DNA from 2 places in the Priestia sp. TSO9 genome. Region 2 is predicted to be linked to the other one. Evidence: a T-box and tRNA genes for the amino acid it is inferred to sense, from the RefSeq annotation. Region 2 holds a T-box; the other holds one or more tRNA genes.
What was found. A T-box is a leader RNA that pairs with one kind of tRNA and senses whether it is charged. The one in region 2 lies ahead of serS (serine--tRNA ligase), so its partner is inferred to be a tRNA-Ser.

Region 1 (5,151 bases), on a different contig from region 2:
ACCGCTGAATTCACCAGTCCATATGTTCCTAAAGCTAATTCACTTCCCGTCGTAATAAACACCATGACGGATACAACAAAAATGAACGTACCTTCACGCAACCCTTGAAAGAAATGAGCCTGCAATATTCGATTCCAGTCTTTATTGACTTTTCGTTCAGCCCATACTTCTTTAAATTTGTATACTCCTTCCGCTGCGCGTCTTGTAATAAAAAAACTAAGCACAACGGCACCGATAAACAATAGCAACGATACACCAAACACAATTTTATACCCAAGTGATTCATACAAAGCGGAGATAACGAAGCCCGCTCCTAAAGGACCAATCATCCCTGCAAAAGAGTTTAAAATCCCTAAAAATCCGTTAAAAAAGTCTCTTGTATCAGGTTCTGTAATTTCAAAAGTTAGCACATTAAAAGCTAGCCAATAAAAGCCGTATCCTATACCCAGCAGTCCACCAAGCAATACTAAATACTCCGCTGCGTTAGCTCCACTGATTAATACAGCGATATAAAAAACAGCTAAAAAAGATACACCTAACCTTAAAACCACAACCCGGTCAATTCGTTTGGCCCATTTACCTGCTAAAATAAACGTAAGCGGCTGAAGCACCACTACCGCTAAATTATAAATAGCGAGATCCGAAAATTCGCCTGATTGTTTCCACAAATAAATGTTAACAAACGAATTGGAAATTGAAATAGCCAAGGCATAAAGACCGCCTATAATTAAAAGCAAAAGTAAATCTTTACTAACTTCTACATCTCCAACTACTTTTTTTAATAAAGGCATATCAAAAAACTCCTTTTCTCTTCTACACCTAGTGTGTGAAAAAGAAAAGGAGATATGTAAAAGAATTGGAAAACAAAAAAGCCAGTAAAGGTAATAATTACTTTACTGGCTCTTAAATACGTCTTCAGCTTATTTTGCAGCGTCGTAACGTTTAGCAACTTCGTCCCATTTTACAACATTAAAGAATGCTGAAATGTAATCTGGACGGCGGTTTTGGTAATTTAGGTAGTAAGCATGCTCCCAAACGTCTAGACCAAGAATTGGCGTTTTGCCTTCCATTAATGGGCTATCTTGGTTTGGTGTGCTTGTTACTTCTAATTCACCGTTGTTTACAACTAACCAAGCCCAGCCAGAACCGAAGCGAGTTTTAGCTGCATTTGCAAATTCTTCTTTGAATTGATCAAAGCTTCCGAATTTGCTAGCGATAGCGTCTGCTAATTCACCAGTTGGAGCACCGCCGCCGTTAGGGCAAAGGATTGTCCAAAATAATGAGTGGTTCGCATGACCGCCGCCGTTATTGCGTACTGCTGTACGGATATCTTCAGGAACAGCATCTAAATTTGAAATTAACTCTTCAATACTTTTGCTTTCTAGATCCGCTTTGCCTTCAACAGCAGCGTTTAGATTTGTAACATATGTGTTGTGATGTTTTGTGTGGTGAATATTCATTGTTTCTTTGTCGATATGTGGTTCCAGTGCATCGTATGCATAAGGTAGTTCTGGTAATGTGTAAGCCATGAATAATTCCTCCTTCAAAATATGTAAGCATTTTGGCGCAAAAGCACCATATACGTTTAGATTAGCAAATTTACCCTACTGTTTCAAATAAAAAGTTCCTAATCCATGATTTATATTTACCTAATTCCCATTCGCTATTCTTTTAAACATAAAAAAAGCTTCTTTTTCTCAAAAGAAGCTTTGAATAGACAATAGTATGGCGGAGGAAGAGGGATTCGAACCCCCGCGGGCTTTAACACCCCTGTCGGTTTTCAAGACCGATCCCTTCAGCCGGACTTGGGTATTCCTCCAACCCTATAAATGGTGGACCCTGCAGGACTCGAACCTGCGACCGGACGGTTATGAGCCGTCTGCTCTAACCAGCTGAGCTAAGGGTCCACATGGCTCCACAGGTAGGACTCGAACCTACGACCGATCGGTTAACAGCCGATAGCTCTACCACTGAGCTACTGTGGAACAATATGAGTTATGTATGTCACAAACGTAAATTGGAAAATAGCGGCGGAGGGGATCGAACCCCCGACCTCACGGGTATGAACCGTACGCTCTAGCCAGCTGAGCTACACCGCCATGGCTCCACAGGTAGGACTCGAACCTACGACCGATCGGTTAACAGCCGATAGCTCTACCACTGAGCTACTGTGGAACAATATAACATTTACTAGCGACATTAAAAATTTAACATGTTTCTAGCCTAAAGTCAATATATTATTTTAAAACAGCGTATAAAAAATAGGCAATCATCAGAAGTTGAATAAATCCTTTTGAAATAGCGCCACTAAAAAAGCCAATAACCGAACCTACTCCAATTTTTACTGCGTTACTAATTGTGGTCCGATGAACAATCAGTTCTCCTACAATCGCTCCGATAAACGGACCTAAAATAATTCCAAATCCCGGAATAACAAACGGACCCACAAGCAGCCCAACTGTACTTCCCCAAACACCTGCTTTAGTGCCTCCGAATTTTTTCACACCAATAATATTAGCTATATAGTCTGCTAAAAAAAGTGCGACAACTAACAATCCTTGTATCACCCAAAATAACCAGCTATAGGAGCTAAAATCATAAAATAAACCGTATATAACAAATCCTAGAGCTACAAATAGCACGCTTGGAATGATGGGATAAACCAACCCAACAAACGATACAACAAAGCTAATGATAATTAATGCCCAACATAAAATAGCCATGCCTGCACCTATCCTTTTTATTATTACTATTTATCATACAATAACCACTCCTATAAAGAAAGACCTTGCACCACTAGACCTTCCTTTATTTTACTTTCAAATACGATTTTCGAGTGTACCTCTGCAATATTAACAGCACGGTCCAGCTGCCCGTAATATCCCCAAAAACAATGACGGCAAAACCTGTACATACACGCATAAGATGTGCTTGTGACAAAACGCTCCACCGCATCATTGTAATTGGTAACGATTTCTAAAATCTATTGTAAACCTTAAATTTTCGCTATAAAATAAGATATAATTAGAATCTTCACTAAAAGGAGGCTTTACAATGAGCATGCTGAAAAAGATGGCATGGAGTTTTACTTCCTTCAAAAAAATAAGGTCGCTTCGTTTTGAGCATACGAATAAAACAATTGGCTTTGTGCTGTTTTTAACATTTATTTCTTTGCTGCCTACATTTTTCTTTATGACTTTGACGATTGTAAACGGCTATCATATCGCTACTACAGATCTTCCGAAATCTGTTTCTTCTTTTTCTATTTCAAACTCACAGCTTACGTCAAGTCAACCTTTCACAAAAAAAGTAAACGGTACCGCTTTTATCTTAAACCCCTCACAGTCTATTGAACGGTTTCATTCCCCTGCTCATGCCATTGGTTTTTTAAAGGATGGAATTTACATCACGACTAATTCACAAACACAAACTTATTCATATGAGTTGCTAAACTGGCATCATAAAGATAAAAATGAACTGCTAAACTTGCTGCACGAACAAAAATTTTCTTTATACATACTTGTCCCTATCGCTATGCTTTTACTGTACGTATTAACATCTGGACTAAACTTCCTTTCTATTACCTGCCTTGCTTATCTTGGAAAACTGATTGGACTCATTGCTAAAAAGCAGCTTCCTTTCAAGCAGCTATGGGCACTGAGCGCTTATAGTACGGTAGCCTTCACGCTGCTGTATACGCTTTTTGAAGCTTTTTCTTTGTCTCTAGCAACACATAGCTCTCTTTACTGGATAGGAACATTCTTTATTTACTTGTTGCTCGTCACAAGGGTTCCTATAAGAAAAAAGGTAAAACCTAATAAAGATGCTGGGACCCACGTATTTTAGTTGATAGAAAATCCAACTCGATCGGATTTTTTTATTGATATGGTGAACGCAGTTTTCATGTATGCGGCTGCTTATATATGGTGATTTTTGAAAAAACCACAGGCTCCTGAGGGGGAAACGGAACAGGTAAGACCCAGCAGGAGCGTATGCGACGAGGAAGATCACCGCCCGTGGAAAGCGACGTCTGGCACAGAAATCAACAGCGATATCAACAACGATCCATACTAAATCATTTATTTCATTTGCTCGCCTTTGGATTGGCGTGATGTAGTTAAGTCTCAGCCTCTTTATTTCGGTACAACTTTTCTTCTTCCCATTGCACAAGGAAGAATTTTCAACTGATACAAAACCCATAAACCTCCTGCTGTGAGCAGAATAAAGCTGTAAACAAACATCAGCCTTTCAGTATGCATCCATACTTCAAAAACAACAGGTCCCAACGCTACCCCTAAAAATCTCACCGTTCCATAAATGGATACAATAAACCCTCTTTCTTCGTCTGAAGCCGCTGAAGTAATCATCATATTAATACACGGAAGAACAAATCCTAAGCCGCCAAAGGCGACTGTCAAACAAAACATCAGCACAGGAAGCGTATAAATAATCGTTAATACTCCAAACATCAGGAATAAAAGAGTTATCCCTACTATCATTAATTTTTTCATGAGCTCTACATCTGTTTTGATGCGTTGCCCGGTCCAATAAGAAACGAGCGTCATCGCACCAAGAGGAAATAAAAAAGCGGTTCCTTTAAAAAAACCGTCTATATGATACGTTTCCTCTATTAGAAAAGATAAGTAATATAAAATGCCAAATAATAAAAACAACCCCAATCCCCCGACAAAGAATAAAGGAAAAAGCGATTTTCTTTTATCATAGACAATCCCAATGGCTCTCTTTAAATATTCTTGAACAGATACTGAATCCGAACCTGTTTTCCCTTCTCTCACATACATTAATATACCTACTAAAGCAGCACCTGCAGCTAAAGGATAGACAAAAAACGCGGCATACCATACGACGAGTGCTGCCGATGCTCCAATTATCGGCGCAACCACTTTTCCAACTCCGTTATACACTTCTAAAATCCCGAGGACTTTTGCTCTTTTTTCCCCTGTAAATACATCTCCAGTTAATGCCATTGCCAACGTTGTAGTACCTGCAGCTCCAATCCCTTGAATGACTCTGCCTGCCATCAACACAGCAAAGCTTCCAGAAGAGAATGAAGCACTACTAGCAGCGATGACACTACCTATTATCATCATGACGAGTGAATATATGATTAACTTTTTACGCCCATACCGG
Region 2 (5,151 bases):
CTTAGAGGAATGGCCTACTGGAAACTAGGCTTGGATTTCCCGCAAAACTGGCTCTTGATTGAAGACAACTTCAAAATTACCAAAAGAGTGACACAGCCATAAATAGGGAAAGCTTACTGTGAACAGTAGGCTTTTTGTTATTCTTTTTACTAGAAGAAATTTCTTTTCCCCTTATTCTCCTTCTCTATGTTAAAATATTTTTTGTCTGTTTTTTTTGAACGAGTGGTCATGAAGGAGGCAAATGAATGCAAGGCACACCTTTTATTTCAGTAGAAGGACCCATCGGTGTCGGAAAAACCTCTCTAGCTAAAGAGATTGCACAAGCATTTCAATTCGAAATTTTAAAAGAAATTGTAGATGAAAATCCATTTCTCGGGAAATTTTATGAAAATATCAACGAGTGGAGTTTTCAAACCGAAATGTTTTTTCTATGTAATCGATATAAGCAGTTGGAGGATATTCAAAAAGGGTTCTTATCTTATAAAAAACCTGTTGTAGCAGATTATCATATTATGAAAAACATGATTTTTGCTGAGCAAACGTTAAAAGATGAACAGTATAAAAAATACGTACAAATCTTCCATATCTTAACGGCTGATATGCCAGCTCCGAACATTATTATTTATTTAAATGCCAGTTTAGATACCTTGTTAAAGCGTATTAAAATGCGCGGAAGAGAAATTGAACGAAACATCGATCCTCACTACCTTGCGAGGCTAAGTGATGATTATGAAAAGGCTATGACGGCGTTTGAACAAAATAACCCTGATGTAACCATTTTACGTTATGACGGTGATGAAATAGATTTTGTACAAAATAAACAACACTTAAATAGAATCTTATCAGAGGTTCAAGAGAGTATGTTAAAAAGGAGTATGTAATGGTAAACTTACGATCTAAATACAACATTCCTAATGATGCTGTGTTGACGATAGCGGGTACAGTTGGAGTTGGGAAATCTACAATGACTCAATCATTGGCTGATGCTCTCCAATTTCGCACATCGTTTGAAAAAGTAGATTCCAACCCTTACCTGGACAAATTTTATGGGGATTTTGAACGTTGGAGCTTTCACCTACAGGTATATTTTCTAGCTGAACGTTTTAAAGAACAAAAGAAAATTTTCGAGTATGGTGGCGGCTTCATCCAAGACAGATCCATTTACGAAGATACCGGTATCTTCGCTAAGATGCATTTTGAAAAAGGAACGATGTCTAAAGTAGACTATGAAACATATACAAGCTTGTTCGATGCAATGGTTATGACTCCATATTTCCCTCATCCGGATCTGCTCATTTATTTGGAAGGCAGCTTCGAAGATATTGTAGATCGCATTCAAGAAAGAGGGCGACCAATGGAACAGCAAACGCCTCTTGATTATTGGAAAGAGATGCACGCCCGATACGAAGACTGGATTAATAACTTTACGGCTTGCCCTATTCTTCGTTTAGATATTAGAGAATACGACCTTATCAAGGATCCTGATTCAATTGAATCAATTGTTGAAAAAGTGGCTCGCTTTTTACAACATAATGAAAAGCTAAAACGCCGTCATCTATAAAAAAATGCCGCTTTATCTATTAAAGCGGCATTTTTAACAAATAAAAAACCGTTACTTATAAGTAACGGTTTTCCAATCTCCAATTTATCGCGCTATGTTAATTGCATTATAAGTCAAATATGGCGGAGGAAGAGGGATTCGAACCCCCGCGGGCTTTAACACCCCTGTCGGTTTTCAAGACCGATCCCTTCAGCCGGACTTGGGTATTCCTCCGTATCGACAAGTATTAATTTATCATATAAAAATAATGAAGTCAACTCTTTTATTGATTTTTTTAAAAAAGATGTTCATTAAGAATTAATTCTTAATGAACATCTTCTATTTTTTATTTAGAAATAAATTCTTTATTTCCCATATAAGGACGCAGCACTTCTGGAATTTGAATTGATCCATCTTCCTGCTGGTAGTTTTCTAAAATTGCAGCTACCGTACGACCAATTGCTAAGCCAGAGCCGTTTAGTGTATGAACATGCTCTGGTTTTGCTTTTGTATCACGGCGGAAGCGAATATTAGCACGGCGAGCTTGGAAGCTTTCAAAGTTTGAACAAGAAGAAATTTCACGATACGTTTCATAACTTGGAATCCAAACTTCAATATCATACTTTTTGGCTGCTGTGAAACCTAGGTCAGCTGTACACATGCTTAGAACTCGGTAAGGTAAACCTAATAGTTGAAGAACCTTTTCAGCATGGCCCGTTAATTTTTCTAATTCATCATAAGAATCTTCTGGCTTAACAAAGCGAACGAGTTCTACTTTATTAAACTGATGCTGACGAATAAGACCACGTGTATCTCTTCCTGCAGAGCCTGCTTCTGAGCGGAAGCAAGCACTATACGCTGTATAAGCAATTGGAAGCTGATCTCCGCTTAAAATTTCATCACGATGCAAATTTGTAACTGGTACTTCAGCTGTAGGAATTAAGAAATAATCTTCTTCTTTAATCTTGAAGGCATCTTCTTCAAATTTAGGAAGCTGCCCTGTTCCCGTCATGCTTGTACGATTTACCATATATGGAGGAAGGATTTCTTCATAACCATGCTCATCCATATGTAAATCCATCATAAAGTTAATAAGGGCGCGTTCTAATCTTGCACCTAGCCCTTTATAAAATACAAAGCGGCTTCCCGTTACTTTCGAAGCTCTTTCAAAATCTAAAATATTTAAATCTGTTCCTAAATCCCAATGCGGTTTTGGTTCAAAATCAAATTGTTTAATTTCTCCCCATTTGCGAACTTCTACATTATCATCTTCAGTTTCACCTACAGGCGTACTTTCATGTGGAACGTTAGGAATTGAAAGCAGCAATCGTTCTAATTCTTCTTCAACGCTGCGAAGCTCTTCATCGAATTGCTTTACGCGGTCTCCTACTTCACGCATTTCAACGATTAAGTGATCAGCATCTTGTTTTTCACGCTTCAATTGTGCAATTTGCTGTGATACTTCATTTCGCTTGCTTTTTAACTCTTCTGTTTGAGCAATTAGCTCACGGCGTTTTGCATCTAAATCTTCAAAGCGACCTAAGTCCGTTAAGTCCTCACCACGAAACTTGAGCTTTTCTTTTACTTCATTAAAATTAGCACGTAAAAATTTTAAATCTAACATACTTAGTACCTCCTTTAGTATAAAAGGGCAAAATAAAAACTCTCATCCCCATGAAAGGGACGAGAGTTTACCCGCGTTGCCACCCTAATTGAAAGCTAAAATAAGCCTTCCTCTTAAACCAGATAACGGATGAACCGAAACTGCCTACTACTTTTTCGACAGCTTGCTCCAGGACGGATTCATAAGAATTGATTATCGATTCACACCAGCCATCGACTCTCTTGAAATCAAAAATCTTATTACTATTTCCTATCAACGCTTTATACCAATATCATTTTTATTAATCATAATGTACTACAAGTCTGTACAAGATGCAATTCATTTATACAGGTTTTTTTGAAGCTTCTTCAACCATTGCTACAAAATACTGCGCCATGCGAGCATCATCTGTTAATTCTGGATGAAACGAACATCCCAAGAATTGACCTTGTCTTGCTGCAACGATTCGGTCGTTATGCATGGCTAAGACTTCAACGTTTTCTCCTACTTCTACAATATGCGGAGCACGGATAAATACGCCTATAAAATCTTCACCGATATCTTTAATATTTAGGGCAGCTTCAAAGCTATCCCGTTGACGCCCAAACGAGTTTCGAGCTACCGTAATATCCATAACACCTAAATGGGGCTCTTCACGGTCAACAACTTGTCCTGCGAGTAAAATTAAACCCGCACACGTACCAAATACTGGTTTACCTGCTTGTGCAAACTGGCGAAGAGGTTCCATAAAGTCATATTTGTCAATCAGACGACGCATCGCTGTGCTTTCGCCGCCCGGTAGGATTAAACCATCTATTTCGTCTAGCTGTTCAACTTTTTTTATGATAATGGCTTCAGCGCCTGCTGCTTCTAATGCTTGTGCATGCTCGCGAAAGGCACCTTGTAATCCTAACACGCCTACTTTTACCATTTTGTCAAAACTCCCTTTAAATTACCATCCACGCTCTTGCATGCGGTTTTCTGGTAATAATGATGAAATTTCAATCCCTTTCATTGCACTTCCTAATCCTTTTGATAAGTTTGCAATAAGCTCATAGTCTTGATAATGTGTTGTTGCCTCAACAATTGCTCGAGCAAATTTTTCAGGGTTGTCTGATTTAAAGATTCCTGATCCAACGAACACGCCGTCTGCTCCAAGCTGCATCATTAACGCTGCATCTGCTGGTGTTGCTACACCGCCTGCTGCAAAGTTTACAACTGGTAAACGACCTTCACGTTTAATTTGCAGTAATAACTCATAAGGTGCGCCTAATAGCTTAGCTTCTGTCATTAACTCATCTTCGTCCATGCCTACAACTTTACGTACTTGAGCATTTACTTGACGCATATGACGCACTGCTTCCACGATGTTTCCTGTCCCTGGTTCGCCCTTTGTACGAAGCATTGCAGCTCCTTCAGCAATACGACGAGATGCTTCGCCAAGATCACGGCAACCGCACACAAATGGAACCGTAAATGTATTTTTATTTAAATGAAACTCCTCATCAGCTGGAGTCAACACTTCACTTTCATCGATGTAGTCTACACCCATCGCTTCTAGCACGCGTGCTTCAACAATATGGCCAATACGAGCTTTTGCCATAACTGGAATGGACACAGCATTCATCACTTCTTCAACAATTGTTGGGTCTGCCATACGAGACACGCCGCCTGCTGCACGGATATCAGCTGGAACACGCTCTAATGCCATAACGGCAACAGCACCTGCTGCTTCTGCAATTTTTGCTTGCTCTGCATTGATCACGTCCATGATAACGCCACCTTTTTGCATTTCCGCCATTCCTCGTTTTACACGATCAGTACCTGTAATGTTATTCATGTTTGTCTTCCTCCTGTATCAAGTGTTTCACAATAATTTTTAGTGTATATACAAAATTCAAAACTTAGTGTCTATTTTACCGCATTTTTCGGAAAATTCCTATCTAATTTATAGATTATATACAAACAAATCTAAAAATAAAAAAAGAGATACTCTCTTGTAGTATCT

Region 1: it encodes a tRNA-Ser, which carries the amino acid that the T-box ahead of serS (serine--tRNA ligase) is inferred to sense. The anticodon was not compared.

Annotation. Positions count from the first base shown of each region.
Region 1 is NZ_JAJEKD010000015.1:1,498,196-1,503,346, forward strand. It holds gene LJC66_RS22930 (MFS transporter) at 1-791, opposite strand, end outside; gene sodA (superoxide dismutase) at 921-1,529, opposite strand; tRNA gene LJC66_RS22940 (tRNA-Ser) at 1,727-1,819, opposite strand; tRNA gene LJC66_RS22945 (tRNA-Ile) at 1,831-1,907, opposite strand; tRNA gene LJC66_RS22950 (tRNA-Asn) at 1,911-1,985, opposite strand; tRNA gene LJC66_RS22955 (tRNA-Met) at 2,026-2,099, opposite strand; tRNA gene LJC66_RS22960 (tRNA-Asn) at 2,101-2,175, opposite strand; gene LJC66_RS22965 (DUF456 domain-containing protein) at 2,238-2,723, opposite strand; gene LJC66_RS27870 (hypothetical protein) at 2,809-2,940, opposite strand; gene LJC66_RS22970 (DUF1189 domain-containing protein) at 3,055-3,846, shown strand; gene LJC66_RS22975 (MFS transporter) at 4,134-5,151, opposite strand, start outside.
Region 2 is NZ_JAJEKD010000001.1:4,228-9,378, reverse strand. It holds gene LJC66_RS00055 (glycoside hydrolase family 18 protein) at 1-102, shown strand, start outside; gene LJC66_RS00050 (deoxynucleoside kinase) at 246-881, shown strand; gene LJC66_RS00045 (deoxynucleoside kinase) at 881-1,561, shown strand; tRNA gene LJC66_RS00040 (tRNA-Ser) at 1,682-1,774, opposite strand; gene serS (serine--tRNA ligase) at 1,887-3,164, opposite strand; T-box leader at 3,217-3,429, opposite strand; gene pdxT (pyridoxal 5'-phosphate synthase glutaminase subunit PdxT) at 3,487-4,074, opposite strand; gene pdxS (pyridoxal 5'-phosphate synthase lyase subunit PdxS) at 4,096-4,983, opposite strand.